2 linked regions of the Rhodospirillum rubrum ATCC 11170 genome follow. The protein of the gene in region 1 interacts with the protein of each later gene in a pairwise test. Links are inferred from orthologs where the notes say so. Each region holds a gene or a part of one and is shown on either strand. Other genes may lie near its edges.

Region 1 (9,806 bases):
GTGCGCGATCTGGTGCTCGCCGCCAATATCGGCGTCCATCCCCACGAACACCGGGCGCCGCAGCGCGTCTGCATCAACCTTGACCTCGCCGTGCGCGAGGATGGCCGACCGCTTGGCGACCAGCTTGATAACGTCGTGTGCTACGAGACCATCGTCGTCCGCGTGCGCTCGATCGCCCGCGATGGTCACGTCAATCTGGTCGAGACCCTGGCCGAGCGGGTCGCCAGCCTGTGCCTGCAAGACCCCCGCGTGGTGTCGGCCCGGGTGCGGATCGAAAAACTCGACGTTTTCGAAGATACCCACTCTGTTGGTGTAGAGATCGAGCGGTTCAATCCGCTGCCCTAGGCCTGTTCCCTTAAAGTCTGTAGGGGAAAGCCAAAACCTGCTCGAAGGACTAGGGCTAGGGCCGGAGTTGTGCACACGGCCCGGTGCCGGGGTAAAGGGGAGACATACCCCCCTCTCCCTCCCTTCCCCCTCGGGTTGTCGCAAAACGAAAACAATCTTATTGAGTAAATTCAGTATGTTAGAATGTCTGCCTAAAAAACAGGCAGCCCCTGTAGACCTCCGGGTTTCTGCGGGTTTGGGACGGACCGCCGGGAGTTTTCCACAGGGTTGCCCACAGAAATCGTGGATAGCTTCCGCCTTGACAGGCCACACAGGCACCCTCCCGATTCGGATCGTGCCGCGAAAACGGCCGAAAGGGCCCTTGGCCAATGACTGACCTGCCCGTCGACGAGCCCGACCGGGACGACGGCGCCGATCAGCCCGACGCCGGCGCCGACCCCGCCACCCCACGCGGGGTCGAGGCGATCCGCGCCGCCTTGCGGACGATGCCATCAAGCCCCGGCGTCTATCGCATGATCGATGGCAAGGGCGATGTTCTCTATGTGGGCAAGGCGCGCAATCTGAAGCGCCGGGTGATCAACTACACCCAGCCCCATCGCCTGCCGGTGCGCATCCAACGGATGATCGCCGCCACCCTGACGATGGAGGTGCTGACCACCCATACCGAAGCCGAGGCGCTGCTTCTTGAATCCAACCTGATCAAGAAGCTGAAGCCGCGCTACAACATCCTTTTGCGCGACGACAAATCCTTCCCTTATATCGAGATCACCTCCGATCACGCCTTTCCTCGCATCGTCAAATTCCGCGGCACCCTGCGCAAAGGGGGGGAATATTTCGGCCCCTTCGCCTCGGCCGGCGCCGTCACCAGTACGCTCACCGCCTTGCAGAAAACCTTTTTGCTGCGCACCTGCGCCGATAACGTTTTTGCCAGTCGCAGCCGGCCTTGCCTGCTGTTCCAAATCAAGCGCTGCGCCGCGCCCTGCGTCGATCGGGTGGCGGAGGCGGATTACAAGGCCCTGGTCGAAGAGGCCCGCGCCTTCCTCAGCGGCTCAAGCAAGGCGCTCCAGCACGATCTGGCCAAGCGCATGGACGAGGCGGCCCAGGCCCTGGATTACGAACAGGCGGCGATCTTCCGCGACCGCATCAAGGCGCTGACCAATGTCCAGTCCCATCAGGATATCAATCTGCCGACCCTGGGCGAGGCCGATGTCATCGCCTGCCATCAGGCCGGCGGCCAGACCTGCGTCCAGGTCTTCTTTTTCCGTGGCGGCCGCAACAACGGCAACCGCTCGTTCTTTCCCGCCCATGCCGGCGACGAGGGCCTGCCCGAGGTGCTCGAAGCCTTCCTCGGCCAGTTCTACGCCGGCTTCCCGCCGCCGCGCGAGATCTTGCTGCTGACCGACATTCCCCACCACGATCTGGTCGAACAGGCGCTTTGCCTGCGCGCCGGCCACCGGGTGCGTCTGGTGGTGCCGCGCCGCGGGTCGCGGCGCAAGCTGATCGACCACGCGTTGGCCAATGCCCGCGAAGCTTTGGGCCGACGGCTGGCCGAAAGCTCGGCCCAGCGCACCTTGCTGGAGGGGACGGCCGTGGCCTTCGGTCTCGACGGGCCGCTCCAGCGGGTCGAGATCTACGACAACAGCCATATCTCGGGAACCCACGCGGTGGGCGGCATGGTGGTGGCCGGACCGGAAGGCTTCATGAAGGCCGCCTATCGCAAATTCAACATCCGCTCGCCCGATATCACCCCGGGCGACGACTACGCCATGATGCGCGAGGTGATGATCCGGCGCTTCGCCCGCGCCCGTAAGGAAGACCCCGACCGCGACCGTGGCCAGTGGCCCGATCTGGTGCTGATCGACGGCGGCCTCGGCCAGCTCAACGCCGTCCGCGAGGCCCTGGCCGAGATCGGCGTCGAGGACGTGCCGCTGGTCGGCGTCGCCAAGGGCCCCGACCGCGATGCCGGACGCGAGCGGTTCTTCGTTCCGGGGCGGCCACCCTTCATGCTGCGCCACAACGATCCGGTTTTGTATTTCATCCAGCGCCTGCGCGACGAGGCCCACCGCTTCGCCATCGGCAGCCATCGCACCCGGCGTTCAAAAGCGATCGGAGTCTCGCCCCTTGATAGCGTTCCGGGCATCGGCGCCAGCCGCAAGAAAGCCCTTCTCCACCATTTCGGCTCGGCCAAGGCGGTTTCCCAGGCCGGATTGACCGATCTGGAGGCGGTGGAGGGGATCAGCGCCGCCCTGGCCAAAAAACTCTATGACCACTTCCACAGCGAGGGATAAAGTCGCCCTCAATGATCCGAAGGGGTGCGCCTTGCCCCCGCACCCTATCACACCGCCGCGGGGACCAGCCCTTGCTCACTCTGCCCAACATCCTGACCCTGCTGCGCATTCTGATCATTCCCCTGGTCGTCGTGCTGTTTTATGTCGATGGCGAGGGCTATCGCTGGGCCAATTGCGCCCTGTTCGCCGTCGCCGCCATCACCGATTTCTTTGATGGCTGGCTGGCCCGGCGCAGCAATCAGGTCTCGCGGCTTGGCCGTTTCCTCGATCCGATCGCCGATAAGCTGCTGGTCGCGGCGGTGCTGATGCTGCTGGTCGGCTTTGGCCGGATGAGCCCGTGGAGCTACCCGGCCGCCGTCGTCATCCTGATGCGCGAGATCCTGGTCTCGGGCCTGCGCGAATTCCTGGCCGAGATCCGGGTCGGCATGCCGGTGACCAAGCTGGCCAAATGGAAGACCACCGTTCAGCTGATCGCCCTGCCGGTGCTGATCGTTGGCGATACCCCGCTGATTCCGCTGCCGATCACCCTGATCGGCGAGGGATTGCTGTGGGTGGCGGCCGTCATGACCATCATCACCGGCTATGATTACCTGCGCGTCGGCCTGCGCCACATGGGCCCCGAACACGACGCGCCCCCGTCCCAGGCCCATAATACCCCCCGCTAAGCGGCCCCTTGCCCGCAAGGGCCGCCCCATCAAGGGATCCCCCATGCCCGCTTCTCCCCCACCCTCTTCCCTTCCCCCGCTTTCGGCCGATTGCTTCGACACCGCCGATCGCCTGTTGGCGCTTGATGACGCCGTCGATCGCCTGCTTGACCTGCTTGGCGCGGTGACGGCGATCGAACGCCTGCCGCTCGACCGGGCGCTGGGCCGGGTGCTGGCCGAGGATCTGACCAGCGCCCTGGTCATCCCCCCCGACGATAATTCGGCCATGGACGGCTATGGGGTGCGCTTCGCCGACCTCTCGCCGCAGGCTCCCACCCGCCTGCCCCTCACCTTGCGCGTGCCCGCCGGCCATCCCGCCGACCGCCCCCTGGGCCCGGGCGAGGCCGCGCGCATCTTCACCGGCGCGCCGATCCCCGAGGGCGTCGACACGGTGATCATGCAGGAGGTCTGCCACGAGGAGGACGGCTACGTCACCCTGCCCAGTGGCGAAAAGCGCGGCGCCAACGTGCGGCCGGCCGGCGCCGATGTCGCCATCGGCCAAACCGTGCTGGCCAGCGGTCGGCGCCTGGGTCCGATCGATGTGGCGATGGCCGCCCAGATCGGCGTGGCCGAGCTGGCGGTGCGCGCCCGCCTGAAGGTCGCGGTCTTCACCACCGGCGACGAGGTGGTCGAACCCGGCCAGCCGCTGCCGCCGGGCGGCATCTATAATTCCAATCGCCGCGCCCTGCTCGGGCTGCTGAGCACCCTGGGCGCCGAGTGCCTTGATCTCGGCAACCTGCCCGACCGCCCGGCGCTAATCCAAGGCGCCCTGGCCGAGGCGGCGCGCGCCGCCGATCTGGTCGTCACCTCGGGCGGGGTGTCGGTGGGCGGCGAGGATCACGTCAAGGACGCGGTGACGGCTTTGGGCTCGCTGGCCTTCTGGCGCCTGGCACTCAAGCCCGGCAAGCCGCTGGCCTTCGGCACCGTCGCTGGCAAGCCGTTTCTCGGGCTGCCCGGCAATCCGGTTTCGACCTTCGTCACCTTCTGTCTGGTCGGCCGGCCGGTGGTGTTGCGTCTGGCCGGGGTGACGGGGGAGCAATTACAGCCGCGCGGCTTCCCGGTGATCGCCGATTTCTCGCTGACCCGCAAACCCGGCCGCCGCGAATTCCTGCGCGGACAATTGCGCAGCGATTCCAGCGGCGCCATGGTCGTCGCCCCCTTCCCCGTGCAATCGTCCAATGTCGTCAGCTCGATCGTCCAATCCGACGGGCTGATCGATATCGGCCAAGGGGTGACCGTCGTCTCGCGCGGCGACCGGGTGCGCTTCATTCCCTTTAGCGAGCTGTTTTAAAAGCCAAACCCCCGGCCGCTTCTTCTCGCGGCCGGGGGCTGGGCCCGTCAGGCCGCCGAAGCGGAGGCGGAGGCCGCCTTGTCGTGGGTCCGCCCGACTTCCTTATCGTAATCCTCGACCAACCGGTGGGTGATTTCGCCCGGAGTATAGGTGTATTCTCCGATCTGGCGGACCGGCGTCACCTCGGCCGCGGTCCCGGTCAGGAACACTTCCTGGGCGTCGGCCAGTTCCTCGGGCATGATCGCCCGCTCGCTCACGTCATAGCCGCGGCGTCGGGCCAGATCGATCACGGTCTGGCGGGTGATGCCGTTCAGGAAGCAGTCGGGAATGGGCGTATGCAGCTTGCCGTCGATCACCAGAAAGACATTGGCTCCCGTCGCCTCGGCGATGCGGCCCCGGTAATCGAGCATCAGGGCGTCGTCGAAGCCATCGTTCTCGGCCTGATGCTTGGACAGGGTGCAGATCATATAAAGACCGGCGGCCTTGGAATGGGTCGGCGCCGTGTCGGGGGCCGGACGCCGCCACGGCGAGATCTTCAGGCGGATGCCGGCCAGCCGGGCTTCGGGCGAAAAATAGCTGGGCCACTGCCAGGCGGCGATGGCGACATTGATGCGGTTCTTCTGGGCCGCCACCCCCATCATCTCGCTGCCACGCCAGGCCAGCGGGCGGACATAGCCGTCGACGATGCCGTTGGCGTCAAGCACCCGGCGGGTCGCCGCATCGATTTCGGCCACCGAATAGGGCAGGGAAAACCCCAGAATCGACGCCGATTCGGTCAGTCGGCGCGAATGCTCGGTCAGCTTGAACACCTTGCCGTTATAGACGCGCTCGCCTTCAAACACGCAGCTCGCATAATGCAGGCCATGCGTCAGCACATGAACCTTGGCCTCGCGCCAGGGCACCATTTGACCGTTGAACCAGATGAAACCGTCACGGTCATCGAACGGAACGAGAGCCATCACGACACCTTTCGTCGAAAAAGGAGGTTTGGTCGTCGAAGGAGAAAACTTGGCGGGCATGGGTAGTTTTATGTCCGACAAAGCCGATCTTGCGTAACATCCTTCCGCCAACTATGTCAACATACCTGACCCAAATGCCGCACGAGATTTTTTCATGCAGGATCTAAGCCCTATAAAATCACTCTCAACACCGAAGGCGGGGATCGAGGGATGAGCGAGGTCAAATCGGGCGTGAACCCCCTTTTTCTGCGCGAGGAGGAACTGCGCCAGGGCATCGAGCTGCTGTTTTTCGCCTACCGCGATTTCACCAGCGAGGCCGACGCCATGCTGGCCAAGCACAATTTCGGGCGGGCCCACCACCGGGTGATCTATTTCGTCGGCCGCGAGCCGAAGATCGGCGTCAGCGCCCTGCTGGGGATCCTCGGCATCACCAAGCAAAGCCTGTCGCGCGTGCTGTCGCAACTGGTCGAGGAAGGCCTGATCGTTCAGCATCGCGGCCCACGCGACGGTCGCCAACGCCTTCTGGAACTGACCGAAAAGGGCATCGACATGGAACGCCGCCTGACCGAGGCCCAGCGCCGGCGCTTCGCCCGCGCCTATCGCGAAGCCGGGGCCGAGGCGGTCGAGGGGTTCCGCAAGGTCATGCTTGGCATGATCGATGGCCCGGCCCGCGAGCGCTTCGCCGCCGCCGCCAAGCGCGAGACCCCGCCCTCGCCGCCGCGCGTCAGCCGGGCCGGAGCACGCCGATGAGCGACCCCGCCCTGCCTGTGGCCCCCGTCGCCCCCGTGACCGAGGAACCGCCCCATATCCTGGTGGTCGATGACGACACCCGCATCCTCGCCCTGCTCAAACGCTTTTTGTCCGAACGCGGCTTCATCGTCACCGCCGCCGCCGATGCGGCCGAGGCGCGGCGCCAGCTTGCCGCCCTGCGCTTCGATCTGCTGGTGGTCGATGTGATGATGCCCGGCGAAAGCGGACTGGAGCTGACACGCTCGATCCGCGAGGACTCCGACGTTCCCATCCTCATCCTGACGGCGATGGACCAGCCCGACGACCGGGTCAGCGGCCTCGAAAGCGGCGCCGATGATTATCTGGCCAAGCCCTTCGATCCGCGCGAATTGGTCTTGCGGGTCAATGGCATCCTGCGGCGCCTGCGCCAAGCCCCCGATCTGCCGCCCGCCGCCCCGCCCGAGGGCCCCTTGCCGCTGGGAGCCTGCGTTTTCGATCCGCACCGCCAGGAACTGCTGCGCGGCGACGAGGTGGTGCGACTGACCACCGCCGAAACCGCCCTGCTCAGCACGCTCGCCGCCCGGGCCGGCGAGGCGATCAGCCGCGAGGATCTGGCTGAACTGACCGGGGTGGCCGGCAACCCCCGGGCCATCGATGTGCAGGTGACCCGCCTGCGCAAGAAAATCGAAGCCGACCCCCGCGTGCCCCGCCACTTGCAGACGGTGCGCGGACGCGGCTACATGCTTCGTCCGGGCTGACACGCCCCTCGCGGTGAAGGGCGCCTTTCGCGCCTCGGCAAAACAAGGACGCCGCCATGATCGGTCTTTGGGGGCTTGACCCCGCCCAGCCAGTCCTGGGCCGGATCCGCCGCATCCTGCGCCTGGACCATCCGCTGCTGCGGCCCTTCGCCCGGGCGATCAAGATGATCTTGCCCAAAAGCCTGCTCGGGCGCTCGCTGCTGATCATCGTCATTCCGCTGATCCTGCTTCAGGTGATCACCGCCACCATCTTTTTCGATCGCCATTGGGACACCATGAGCCGCCGGCTCAATGCCGCCGTCGGCTCGGAAATCGGCATGGTGCTTGATTTCATGGCGGCCTATCCCGATCCCGAGGAACGGGAATGGATGTTCGCCCTCGCCTATGGCCGCCAGCAACTGGCCATGCGCTTCGAGCCGGAGGCGACGCTGCCCGGCACCTCGCCGCTGGCCCAGGACGATGATTTCGTCGCCCGCACCCTTTATTCCTCGCTGGCCGAGCATACCGACCTGCCCTATCAGGTCGATGTGATCGACGATAAAACCCTGGAGATCCGCATCGCCGCGCCCGATGGCCTGCTGACCGTCGAGGTGCCGCGCAAGCGGCTGTTCAGCGTCACCACCTATATCTTCATCGGCTGGATGACGGTGTCTTCGGTGATCCTCTTCGCCGTGGCGACCGTTTTCATGCGCAATCAGGTCCGGCCGATCGGCCGGCTGGCCAGCGCCGCCGACGCCCTGGGCAAGGGCCGCGACGTGCCGAATTTCCGCAGCGAAGGCGCCCTTGAGGTGCGCCGCGCCGCCCTCGCCTTCACCCGCATGCGCGACCGCATCAACCGCCAGATCGCCCAGCGCACCGAGATGCTGGCCGGCGTCAGCCATGATCTGCGCACGCCGCTAACCCGCATGCGCCTGCAGCTCGCGCTGATGGAGGGCGAGGAGGGAACGGTCGAATTGACCGAGGATATCGCCGAGATGGAACGGATGGTCGAGGGCTATCTGGCCTTCGCCCGCGGCGAAGGCACCGAGGAGACGGTGGCGACCTGCATCACCGATCTGGTCGACGAGGTGGTCGGCCGCATGCGCCGCAACGGCGCGCGCATCGATCTGCACACCGAACAGCCGCTGACCGTTCCGCTCAAGCCCAATGCCATGGAACGCTGCCTAGCCAATATCATCGGCAACGCCCACCGTTTCGGCCAGCATATCGCCGTGCGCGTCGGCGTGCGCGACGGCCATGTCGAGGTGGTGGTCGACGACGACGGCCCGGGCATCCCGCCCGAACGGCGCGAAGACGTGTTCCGCGCCTTCTTCCGCATCGAAAGCTCGCGCAACCCGCGCACCGGCGGCACCGGCCTGGGGCTGACCATCGCCCGCGACGTCGTCCGCGCCATGGGCGGCGATATCTTCCTGGAAAACAGCCCCTTCGGCGGCCTGCGCGCCCGCATCCGCCTGCCGATGTGAGGGGCGGAGGCCCGCACAGCCCTGGGCCGGCAAGGGGCGGCTTGCACGCGATCTCTCAAGGGATCGGCGCCGTCCACCTTTTAGCCGGGTTTGACCCCTTTTACTCTTTTACTTCTTTTATTCCCCAAGACACCCCGCGTGAGGATTCGAATGGACCCCATCCAAACCGACCGACTGATTCTGAGAAACTTCAAACAGGGAGACGCCGCTGATCTGCTTGCCTATTTACACCAACCCAGGGTGAGCTGCTTTTTGTCTCTCAAGCTGGAGGATCTTGGCGCGGCGGAAGCGGAAGTGAAAACGCGCAGCACAAGCGATGAGCATATCGCCGTCTGTTTGCGCACCCCCGACAAGCTGATCGGGGACATGTTCTGTATGGCAGAACCTCCCGACACCTATTCCGTCGGGTGGAATTTTAATGCGGATTTCCAAGGCGCCGGCCTCGCCTCCGAAGCCGCGCGGGCTCTTTTTGAGTACCTGTTCACGGTGAAAGAGGCCCGGCGCCTCTATGCCTTTGTCGAGGAGGACAACCTCCCTTCGCGGCGCTTGTGCGAAAGACTGGGAATGAGGAAAGAGGGGCTGTTCAAAGAGTTCATATCCTTCAGGACGGATGACGAAGGCGTGCCGGTCTTCGAAAACACGATGCAGTACGCCCTCTTGCGAAAAGAATGGGTGGCCTGACGATCACCGCGGCAAACAGCCCTCTCCCCCTAGCTTTCCGCCAGCACCACGCGGTCGCGGCCGCGCGCCTTGGCCTCGGCCAGGGCCTTGTCGGCGGCGGTGAACAGCGCCGTGGCCGATAGGGGGGGCGCCCCGGCCGGCGTGCCGGCGACGCCGGCGCTGAAGGTGGCGCGAACCTCGCCGGTGGGGGCTCGCAGGGTTTGGCCGCGAAACAGGGCCCGCAGATCCTCAATGACGCCGACCGCTTGCTCGGCCGGGGTTCCGGGCAGGATGACGGCGAATTCCTCGCCGCCGCAGCGCCCCAGCAGGTCGCACCCACGCAGGGCGCGCCGCATCACCCGGGCCAGGGTCACGATCACCTGATCGCCCGTCGCGTGGCCATGGGTCTGGTTGATCGCCTTGAAGTGATCGAGATCGAGCAGGGCGAAGGACAGCGGCGCCCCGGTGCGGCCGGCCCGCGCCCCCTCGCGCTCCAGGCCGTCAAGAATGGTGGAATGGGTGAACAGCCGGCTCAACCCGTCGCGCCGCATCATCTCGGCCAATCCGCGCCCGCGCCGGGCCCGCGAGCGGACCGCCGAAACCAGGAAA
Region 2 (9,968 bases), 660 kb from region 1 along the record:
GGGAGAGCGTGCGCCGGACCGCGGTTTCCAGCAGCGAGTTCTTATAGCCGCTAAACTGGGCGCGGGTGATCAGCGCCTTGGCCTCATCGGGCTTTCCCGCCTCGAGGGCGCTGGCGGCGGCGTAAAGATCGGTGCCGATCGCCTCGACGGCGCGCTGCCAATAGGGTTCGATGGTTTGCGGCAGGGCCGGAGTCGGATTGGGGGCGGCCTCGTCCTCGGCGCCGGCGGCCGGGTGCGCCTTGATCTTGAAGCCGGCCTCGAGCACCGGCACCACGGCGCGAATCGCCGCGATCTGGGCGGTGGTCCGGGCGGCGACCTCCTCGGGCGGGGCGCCGGCCATCACCAGCTTGCGAATGGCGCCGAATTCGGCCTCCAGGGCATAGCTGGCCTTGGCCGAGATATTGACGCGAATAGGACCTTCAAGGTTCTCGAAAACCTCGAAATAGGCGCGCTGGACGTTGGTCTTGGCGGTTTCGGCGTCGCCCGCCCGGTAGCTTTCCGCCGCGCCGCTCAAGAAAGCGTCGATGCGATCGACCATTCCCTTGTAGTCGGGATCGGCCAAGGCCGGACCGAGGCCAGCGGCCCAGACGAACACCACCACCGCCACCCGCGCGGTCCACAGCGACACACCCTTGAGAACACCCAAACCCCATACTCCAACGGCACGGTTATCCATAAACATGCAATGGGCATGGTAATGAGAGGAGTTATCAGGTCAAGCGCGAAAGCCATGCATTTTCATTCTTATCGGCCATGTCCTACCATCACCCAAGCCCGGCTGGCCCCAGGCACCGACGAAACCACCCATGAAACCGACGGTTCGTCGGAAAAACCGCCGGTCTGGCGACGTTCCATGGCGTTCCGTCCGACACGAAGGGGTGCTTCCCTAAAGAAATAGTCGATCACCACGGAGGGTCTTGACCATGACGCGCATCCTTCTTCTCGGCGGCGGTAAGATCGGCGAGGCCATCGCCACCCTTTTGGGCGAAAGCGGCGATTATCAAATCGTCGTCGGCGATCGCAGCGCGCAGGCTTTGGCCGGGGTCGCGGCCTTGCCCGGGGTCACCCCCCTGGTGATCGACGCCAGCGACGAGGACGCGGTGGCGGCGGCGGCCGGCGGCGCCTTCGCTATCCTCAGCGCCTGTCCGTTTTTTTTAACCGTCGGCATCGCCCGGGCGGCGCGCCGCGCCGGCGCCCATTATCTCGATCTGACCGAGGACGTGGCCTCGACCGCCGAGGTCAGGGCCCTGGCCGAGGGGGCGACCAGCGCCTTCATTCCCCAATGCGGTCTGGCGCCCGGCTTCATTTCGATCGCCGCCAACGATCTGGCGCAGAGTTTCGATAGCCTCGACTCCTTGCGTCTGCGCGTCGGCGCCCTGCCGCGTTTTCCCACCAACGGGCTCAAGTACAACCTTTCCTGGAGCACCCAGGGGCTGGTCAATGAATATCTCCGCCCCTGCGAGGCCATCGTCGATGGCCGGCTGACGACGGTGCAGCCGATGGACGGCCTGGAGAGCTTCTCGCTTGATGGCGTGGCCTATGAGGCCTTCAATACCTCGGGCGGTCTGGGCAGCCTGTGCGAGACCTATGCCGGGCGGCTGCGCGCCCTTGATTACCGCTCGGTGCGCTATCCCGGCCATTGCGCGCTGATGAAGGTGCTGCTTGATGATCTGGGGCTGTCGCGCCGCCCGGAGCTGCTGTGCGAGCTGCTCGACGCCGGCCTGCCGATCACCGCCCAGGACATGGTGCTGGTGCTGGTCACGGCGCGCGGCCAGCGCCAGGGGCGCTTCATCGAGGAAAGCCTGATCAGCCGCATTTTCGGCAAGCCGGTGGCCGGGCGCCAACTGAGCGCCATCGGCCTCACCACCGCCTCGGGCATCACCGCCGTTCTCGACCTGCTGGTCGAAGGCGCCCTGCCCGATCGCGGCCTGATCCGCCAAGAAGACATCCCCTTGCCGCTGTTTCGCGCCAACCGCTTCGGCCGCAATTATTGGCCCGACGAGGCCGAGGCGGCCCAAGGCGCGCAGGCGCCGGCGCGCCCCAGCCCCGACCTCTGTCCCGCCTGATCGTCTTTAACCGCGTCGGGGCGGCGAGCGGTCTGGCTTTTTGGAAGGAGTCTGGCCTATATGGGGGCTTAAAACTTTCCCCCGCGCGCGAGAGAGCATGAACAAAGACCTTCAGAAGGTGGGCATCGTCAGCCTGGGCTGCCCCAAAGCCCTGGTCGATTCCGAACGCATCCTCACCCGCCTGCGGGCGGAAGGCTATGAGGTGTCGCCCACCTATGACGACGCCAATGTGGTGATCGTCAATACCTGCGGCTTCCTCGATTCGGCCAAGGCCGAAAGCCTGGAGGCGATTGGCGAGGCCATGGCCCAGAACGGCCGGGTGATCGTGACCGGCTGCATGGGCGGCGACGAGGCCGCCATCCGCAGCGCCCATCCCGGCGTTCTGGCGGTCACCGGACCCCAGCAATACGAGCGCGTGGTCGCCGCCGTCCACGAGGCGGCGCCGCCGGCCCATGACCCCTATCTTGATCTGGTGCCGGCCGAGGGCATCCGCTTGACGCCCCGCCATTACGCCTATCTGAAGATCTCGGAAGGCTGCAATCACGGCTGCACCTTCTGCATCATCCCCGATCTGCGCGGCAAACTGGTCAGCCGCCCAGCCTCCAAGGTGCTGATGGAGGCCGAGAAGCTGGCCGAGGCCGGGGTGCGCGAGTTGCTGGTGATCAGCCAGGACACCAGCGCCTATGGCGTCGATCTGCGCCACGGCGAAAGCCCCTGGCACGGCGCGCCGGTCAAGGCCCGCATGACCGAGCTGTGTAGCGCCCTGGGCGAACTGGGGATCTGGGTGCGTCTGCACTATGTCTATCCCTATCCCTTCGTCGACGAGATCATCCCGCTGATGGCCGAGGGCAAGATCCTGCCCTATCTGGATATCCCCTTCCAGCACGCCAGCCCGAAGATCCTTGAGGCGATGAAGCGCCCGGCCGCCCAGGACCGCACGCTCGAGCGCATCCGCCGCTGGCGGACGATCTGCCCCGATATCGCGCTGCGCTCGACCTTCATCGTCGGCTTCCCCGGCGAAACCGAGGACGATTTCCAGCAGTTGCTCGACTGGATGGGCGAAGCCGAACTCGACCGCGTCGGCTGCTTCAAATACGAGGCGGTGGCCGGGGCCAAGGCCAATGCCCTGGCCGATGCCGTTCCCGAAGAGGTCAAGGAGGAGCGCTGGCACCGCTTCATGGCCGCCCAGCAGGAGATCAGCGAGCGCCGTCTGGCCCAAAAGGTCGGAACGGTGATCGAGGCGATCATCGACGAAGTCGACGAGGAAGGCGCCATCGGCCGGACCAAGGGCGACGCCCCCGAGATCGACGGCAGCCTGTTCCTCAACGGCGAAACCAGCCTCGCCCCGGGCGATATCGTGCCCGTGCTCATCGAGCATGCCGATGAATACGACCTGTGGGGCTCCCTTGCCGGCAAGGACTGACATCGCCTGCGGCCTGCTGGCCGGGGGCGAGGGCAAACGCCTGGGCGGCGTCAGCAAGGCCCTGGTGCCGATCGCCGGTCAGCCGATGGCCGCCTGGGCCCTTGATTCGGTGCGGCGGAGCGTGGACGTGGTGGCGCTGTCGGTTCACGCCCCCGATCCGGCGCTCGCCGTGCTCGGCCTGCCCCAGGTCGGCGACGGGCCGGGCCCGCGCCTGGGCCCGCTGGCCGCCGTCGCCGCCCTGCTCGACTGGGCCGAGACTCGGGGGGCCAAGCGCCTGCTGACCCTGCCCGTCGATACCCCCTTCCCCCCCGCCGATTTGGCCGAACGCCTGACCCGGGCCCTTGATCAGGCCGCCGCCACCGCCGATCCCCGGGACCCGCCCGTCGCCGTCGCCAGCTTCGCCGGCCGCCGCCACAACGCCGTGGCGCTGTGGCCGGTGGGCGGACGGGTGGCGGCGATCGCCGCCCGGCTGTGCCGCGACGGCGGCGGCGCCTTGCGCGCCCTGCTCGAAGAAGCCGGCTCGATCGCCGTCGCCTTCGACGACCTGGGGCCCGAGGATCCCTTCCTCAACGTCAATACGCCCGAGGATCTGGCCCAGATCCGCGGCCTTGCCACCACCCGCCTCGCCCGCCGGATGGCGCGGACACATCCCTGAGCCGCCCCGCCGGTGCTGGAGTTTCGACCACAGGAGTTTCCCCGATGACGGACCCCGCCCCCGCCACTGCCGACGGGCTGACCCATTTCGATACGGCGGGCAACGCCGTGATGGTCGATGTCTCGGCCAAGGATGAGACCGAACGGGTGGCCGTGGCCGGCGGCTGCGTGGAAATGGCGCCGGCCACCCTGCGCGCCATCATCGAGCGCGGCCTGAAAAAGGGCGACGTGCTGAGCGTGGCCCAGTTGGCCGGCATCATGGGCGCCAAGCGCACCCCCGATCTGATCCCGCTGTGCCATCCTTTGGCCCTGACCAAGGTCGCCGTCGAGCTGACCCCCGACCCCGACCATGACCGGGTGGTGATCACCGCCACCTGCGCCCTGCGCGGGCGGACCGGCGTCGAGATGGAGGCGCTGACCGCCGTCGCCGTCGCCGGACTCACGGTTTATGACATGTGCAAGGCCGTCGATAAGGGCATGCGCCTGACCGATATCCGGCTGCTGTCCAAAACCGGCGGCAAGTCGGGGACCTGGACCGCCTCCTAATCGTGACGCGGTGAGCGGGGACCAGATCTCGCGCTCGCCGCTCCAGGGGATTTTCTCTGGGCTTCGCGCTCGCCGGGGCGGGCCCCATGACCAAAGGACACACCTCCCATGAAACTGCTCTATTTCGCCTGGGTGCGCGAGACCGTCGGCCTGGACGAGGAAACCCTATCCCTGCCGCCCGGCGTCACCACCTTGGGCGACCTCGCCCTGTGGCAGGCCGGGCGCGGCGCCGGCTATGCGGAAGCGTTTTCCGACCCCCGCCGCCTGCGCGCCGCGGTCAATCAAGACCTCGCCACCCCCGAGACGCCTTTGACCGCCAGCGATGAAGTGGCGTTCTTCCCGCCGCTGACCGGGGGCTGAGGCGATGGCCGTTCACGTCCAAAGCGCCGATTTCGACAGCGCCGCCGAGATCGCCCGCTTCGAGCGCCAAGCCGCCCTCAAGGGCGCCGGGGCGGTGGCCAGCTTCTGCGGGCTGGTGCGCGGCCGCGAGGGGGAGGATGGTCCGCTGATCGGGGCGATGACCCTGGAACACTACCCCGGCATGACCGAGCGCGCCCTGGCCGCCATCGAGGCCGAGGCGCTGGCCCGCTGGCCGCTGACCGATAGCCTGATCATCCACCGCTTCGGCCGGCTGGAGCCGGGCGCGCGCATCGTGCTGGTCTGCACCGCGTCCTCGCACCGCGAAGCCGCCTTCGCCGCCTGCGCCTTTCTGATGGACTGGCTCAAGACCAAGGCGCCCTTCTGGAAAAAAGAGGAAACCGCCGAGGGACCGCGGTGGGTCGACGCCAAGGCCGAAGACGACGCCCGCGCCGCGGCCTGGAACGAGGCAAGCGCGCCGCGCAACCCCGACTAAGCCGCGACCATTTTGCCGACGAAACAAGACAGATGCAAAAGGCTCTAGTCATAGCGGAAGGGATGTATTAGCTTTAAGACTGTAGACCGCCCAAGGTACGGGCGGGCATCCTTTTCAGACGGAGGCGGCATTGCAGGTGAAACCGCGCGAGCGTCTGATCGAGACCGCCATCACCCTCTTCGCCTCCGAAGGGTTTCATGCGACTGGTATCGATCGGATCCTAGCCGAGGCCGGGGTGGCCAAGATGACCCTCTACCGCCACTTCCGCTCCAAGGACGACCTGATCCTCGCCGCGCTCGACCGTCATTGGCTGGTGTTCCGCCACTGGCTGGAAGAGCGTCTGGCCGCCTGCCCCGCCACCCCCGGGCCGACCATCGAAACCCTCTTCGACGGTCTGGCCGCTTGGCAAAGGGGCCAAACCCTTCAGGAAATCCGCTTCCAGGGGTTCTTGCCCATTCATGCGGCGGGCGAATTCGGCGCGAGCGATCATCCGATCCACCGCGCCGCCGCCGCCCAGATCCAATCGCTGACCACCTTGCTTGATGCCGCCAGCCAACGCGTCGGCATCGACGCGGTCGCCGCGGCGCAGATGGGCCTGCTGGTGGTTGGCGCCCTGACCATCGCCCATATTCAAAGCGACGGCCGGGCCTTCGAGATCGCCCGCCACAGCGCCCTGACGCTCGCCCAAAGCCACCCCGCGCCCCTGCCCGCTTAAAGCGTACCCGCGATCGCCCGCTTATCCTTGGCACAGAGCGGCCTTGGCTTTATCGCCGGCAGCGCCTCCCCCCTCCATGCCGCCAAAAGCGATCGGGCCGCCCTTCTTGCGAAAGGCGGCCCGAAGCGGACGGTTCGATGAGAAGAAAAAATCAGGCGGCCTTGGCGACCGTATTGAGTGCGGCCTTGGCCCGGGTGGTGACGGGCTCGAAGGCGCCCTTGAGCAGCACGGTCGACATCTCGGAAACCTTGCGCGACTGGACCAAGGCGGCTTCCCAGTTGTCGCGGATCAGCTTGGTCTGCAAAGCGGCGGCTTCGGCCGGCGACTTGACGCTGGCCAGGGCCTTGCCGGCTTCCAGCACGCTGTCGAACGACTTGGCGGCGAAGCCGAAATACTCACGGGACAGTTCTTCCACACCCTTGGCGAAGGTGGAGCCGGCGGTGACCGCGGCGTCAAGATTATCCTTATTGAACTTCACGATGTCTTCGTAGCCATTGACCATCACAGGATCCTCCGTTTCTTGGAACGCGCCTTATCCCGGCGAAGCCGGGGCTTCCAGAGCGGCGCGTCTCGGTTTATTGTGCGCCGCAACATGAGACTAATGTAGCGCGTCCCAGCGCCCTGTCAAGCCACTTTTGTGCAGTGCACAAAAAGTCCAAAGGGGGGCGCAAAAAGTCCGGGCGGGGAAGGTCCCGCGACCCTCCCCGCCCGTTTTCAAGCTTTCTTTTCGACCGCTAAGGCGGCGCGATCAGCCGGCCAAAGCCGCCTCGATCGCCGCCAGGGCCGCGCCGGCCTGGGCGCCATCGGGGCCCCCGGCCTGGGCCATGTCGGGGCGGCCGCCGCCGCCCTTGCCGCCGATCGCCCCGGCCCCGGCGCGCACCAGGGCGACGGCATCGAAGCGCCCGACCAGATCCTCGGTGACGCCGACCACCAGCGAGGCCTTGCCGTCGGCCACGGCGATCAGGGCGACGACGCCCGAGCCAAGTTGCTTCTTCACCTCGTCGACCATGCCCTTCAGGTCCTTGGCCGGAACGTCTTCCAGCAGGCGGCCGACCCATTTGACGCCGTTGATCTCGACCACGGCCGGGGCGGCGGCGCCACCGCCGCCGGTGGCCAGCTTGCGCCGGGCGTCGGCCAAGTCGCGCTCCAGCCTGCGCCGGTCATCGAGCAGGGCCTGGATGCGGCCCGGCAGATCGGCGGGAGTCACCTTCAAAAGCTGCGCCGCGCCACTGACCAGATCATCCTGGGCCTCGATATGCTCGAAAGCCGCCTGACCGGTGACCGCCTCGATCCGGCGCACGCCCGAAGCCACGGCGCCCTCGCCGATGATCTTGAAAAAGCCGATGTCGCCGGTGCGCCGGGCATGGGTGCCGCCGCACAGCTCGACCGAGAACGGCCGGTTGGCGCCGGGCTCGCGCCGGCCCATCGACACCACGCGCACCTCCTCGCCGTATTTCTCGCCAAACAGCGCCATCGCCCCGGCTTCGATCGCCGAATCGGGGTCCATGATCTGGGTGGTGATTTCGGCGTTGGCGCGGATCTCGCGGTTGACGTCGTCCTCGACCACGCGGATCTCGGCCGCCGACAGCGGCTTGGGATGGCTGATATCAAAGCGCAGGCGATCGGGGGCGACCAGCGAGCCCTTCTGGGTCACATGCTCGCCCAAACGCCGGCGCAGGGCCTCGTGCAGCAGATGGGTGGCCGAATGGTGGCTGCGCAGGGCGTCGCGGCGCTCGGTATCGACAACGAAGCGGGCGGCCTGACCGACGCGGATCGTCGCCCCCTCGACGCGGCCGATATGGACATGCAGCGCGCCCAGCTTCTTAGCGGTGTCGCGGACAACGACCTTGCCGCCCTCGGCCAGACGGATCTCGCCGGCATCGCCCATCTGGCCGCCGGATTCGCCATAGAACGGCGTCTGATTGGCGATCACCGCCACCTCGGTATCGGCGGGCGCGCTTTCCACCACCTTGCCGTCAACGACCAGGGCGACGATCGCGCCTTCGGCGTCGGTGCTGGTATAGCCGAGGAATTCGCTGGCGCCGACCCGGTCGCGGATATCGAACCACACCGCCTCGGTCGCATGGTCGCCCGAGCCGGTCCAGCTTTTGCGCGCATCCTCGCGCTGGCGGGCCATCGCCGCGTCGAAGCCGGCGGTATCAACGCCGATGCCGCGCGGCCGCAGGGCGTCCTGGGTCAGATCGAGCGGGAAGCCATAGGTGTCATACAACTTGAAGGCGACCGGGCCGGGCAGGCTGTCGCCGCTCGCCAGATCGCCGGTTTCCTCGGCCAGCAGCTTCAGCCCGCGATCGAGCATCTGCTTGAAGCGGGTTTCCTCGAGCTTCAGGGTTTCGGTGATCAGGGCGTTGGCCCGATTGAGCTCGGGGAACTGGTCGGCCATCTCGCGGTTGAGCGCCGGCACCAGCTTGAACATCAACGGATCGACGCAGCCCATCATATGGGCGTGACGCATCGCCCGGCGCATGATCCGGCGCAGCACATAGCCGCGACCCTCGTTGCTGGGCAGCACGCCATCGGCGATCAGGAAGCAAGCCGAGCGCAGGTGATCGGCGATCACCCGGTGGGAAACCTTGTGCGGACCATCGGGATCGGTGCCCGCCGCGCTGGCGATCGCCTCGATCAGGGCGCGCATCAGGTCGATGTCGTAGTTGTCGTGCTTGCCTTGCAGAACGGCGGCCACCCGTTCCAACCCCATGCCCGTATCGATCGACGGCCGGGGCAGCGCGACCCGCTGATCCACCGTCAGCTGCTCGAACTGCATGAACACCAGATTCCAGATCTCGATGAAGCGGTCGCCGTTCTCATCGGCGCTGCCCGGCGGGCCGCCGGCGACCTTGGGGCCATGGTCGAAGAAGATCTCCGAACAGGGGCCGCAGGGGCCGGTATCGCCCATCGCCCAGAAGTTATCATTGGTCGGAATGCGGATGATGCGCTCGTCGGGCAGACCGGCGACCTTGCGCCACAGCCCGGCGGCGTCCTCGTCGGAGGTATGGACGGTGACCAGCAAGCGGTCCTTGGGCAGGGCGTATTCCTCGGTGATCAGCCGCCAAGCGAAATCGATCGCCTGTTCCTTGAAATAATCGCCGAACGAGAAATTGCCCAGCATTTCAAAGAAGGTATGGTGGCGCGCCGTATAGCCGACGTTATCGAGGTCATTGTGCTTGCCGCCGGCGCGCACGCATTTCTGCGAGGTCGTCGCCCGGTGATAGGGCCGGGTTTCGGCGCCGGTGAAGACGTTCTTGAACTGGACCATGCCGGCGTTGGTGAACATCAATGTCGGGTCGTTGAGCGGCACCAGCGGGCTTGAGGCCACCTCTTGATGTCCGTTCTTGACGAAGAAATCGAGGAACGTCCTGCGGATTTCCGACGTGGTGCTCATGGGCGATCCATCCAAGCCAAAGTTTAAGTCCCGGGTCCCATCGTGGACCGGGTCAAAATCGGGGCCGAAATCAGGGCCCGAATCGGGGGAAGGCCGTTGACCGCGCCAACCGCGCCGGGCGCACCGCCCCCTCCAGGGCGATGATGTAACGGCGCAAAGCCCCCTCCGACAAGGGGAAAAGGCGAAAGAAAGGCCTGGATGGGGGACGTTTCGCCTCCCCCCGGTTCACCACCGGGGGGAAGAACACGAAAAGCGGGCGTCAGGCTTCGTCGCCGACTCCGGCGGCGCCACCGGCGTCGTCATCCTCGCCG

What was found.
Region 2: the proteins of glp (region 1) and mobA interact in binary tests that used the Escherichia coli proteins (3 or more experiments, as listed by UniProt). The link is inferred for Rhodospirillum rubrum ATCC 11170 from one-to-one orthologs.

The regions. Positions count from the first base shown.
Region 1 is NC_007643.1:2,577,807-2,587,612, forward strand. What follows is about bases 2,647-5,484. They hold glp (molybdopterin molybdotransferase MoeA), read left to right. Parts: upstream 2,647-3,341; coding sequence 3,342-4,628; downstream 4,629-5,484. Other genes in these bases: pgsA (CDP-diacylglycerol--glycerol-3-phosphate 3-phosphatidyltransferase), read left to right, coding at 2,705-3,298; RRU_RS11515 (branched-chain amino acid aminotransferase), read right to left, coding at 4,676-5,484. Also shown: RRU_RS11495 (dihydroneopterin aldolase), read left to right, coding at 1-345; excinuclease ABC subunit UvrC, read left to right, coding at 714-2,633; more of RRU_RS11515, read right to left, coding at 5,485-5,587; RRU_RS11520 (MarR family winged helix-turn-helix transcriptional regulator), read left to right, coding at 5,798-6,337; RRU_RS11525 (response regulator), read left to right, coding at 6,334-7,074; RRU_RS11530 (ATP-binding protein), read left to right, coding at 7,131-8,537; RRU_RS11535 (GNAT family N-acetyltransferase), read left to right, coding at 8,688-9,218; RRU_RS11540 (diguanylate cyclase), read right to left, coding at 9,248-9,806. UniProt on the Escherichia coli protein: Catalyzes the insertion of molybdate into adenylated molybdopterin with the concomitant release of AMP.
Region 2 is NC_007643.1:3,242,239-3,252,206, forward strand. What follows is about bases 2,297-5,296. They hold mobA (molybdenum cofactor guanylyltransferase), read left to right. Parts: upstream 2,297-3,448; coding sequence 3,449-4,144; downstream 4,145-5,296. Other genes in these bases: rimO (30S ribosomal protein S12 methylthiotransferase RimO), read left to right, coding at 2,297-3,489; moaC (cyclic pyranopterin monophosphate synthase MoaC), read left to right, coding at 4,189-4,689; moaD (molybdopterin converting factor subunit 1), read left to right, coding at 4,798-5,049; RRU_RS14530 (molybdenum cofactor biosynthesis protein MoaE), read left to right, coding at 5,054-5,296. In the rest of the region: RRU_RS14500 (FTR1 family iron permease), read right to left, coding at 1-646; RRU_RS14505 (saccharopine dehydrogenase family protein), read left to right, coding at 924-2,066; more of rimO, read left to right, coding at 2,164-2,296; more of RRU_RS14530, read left to right, coding at 5,297-5,542; RRU_RS14535 (TetR/AcrR family transcriptional regulator), read left to right, coding at 5,679-6,257; RRU_RS14540 (phasin family protein), read right to left, coding at 6,409-6,759; alaS (alanine--tRNA ligase), read right to left, coding at 7,006-9,657; recombinase RecA, read right to left, coding at 9,917-9,968. UniProt on the Escherichia coli protein: Transfers a GMP moiety from GTP to Mo-molybdopterin (Mo-MPT) cofactor (Moco or molybdenum cofactor) to form Mo-molybdopterin guanine dinucleotide (Mo-MGD) cofactor.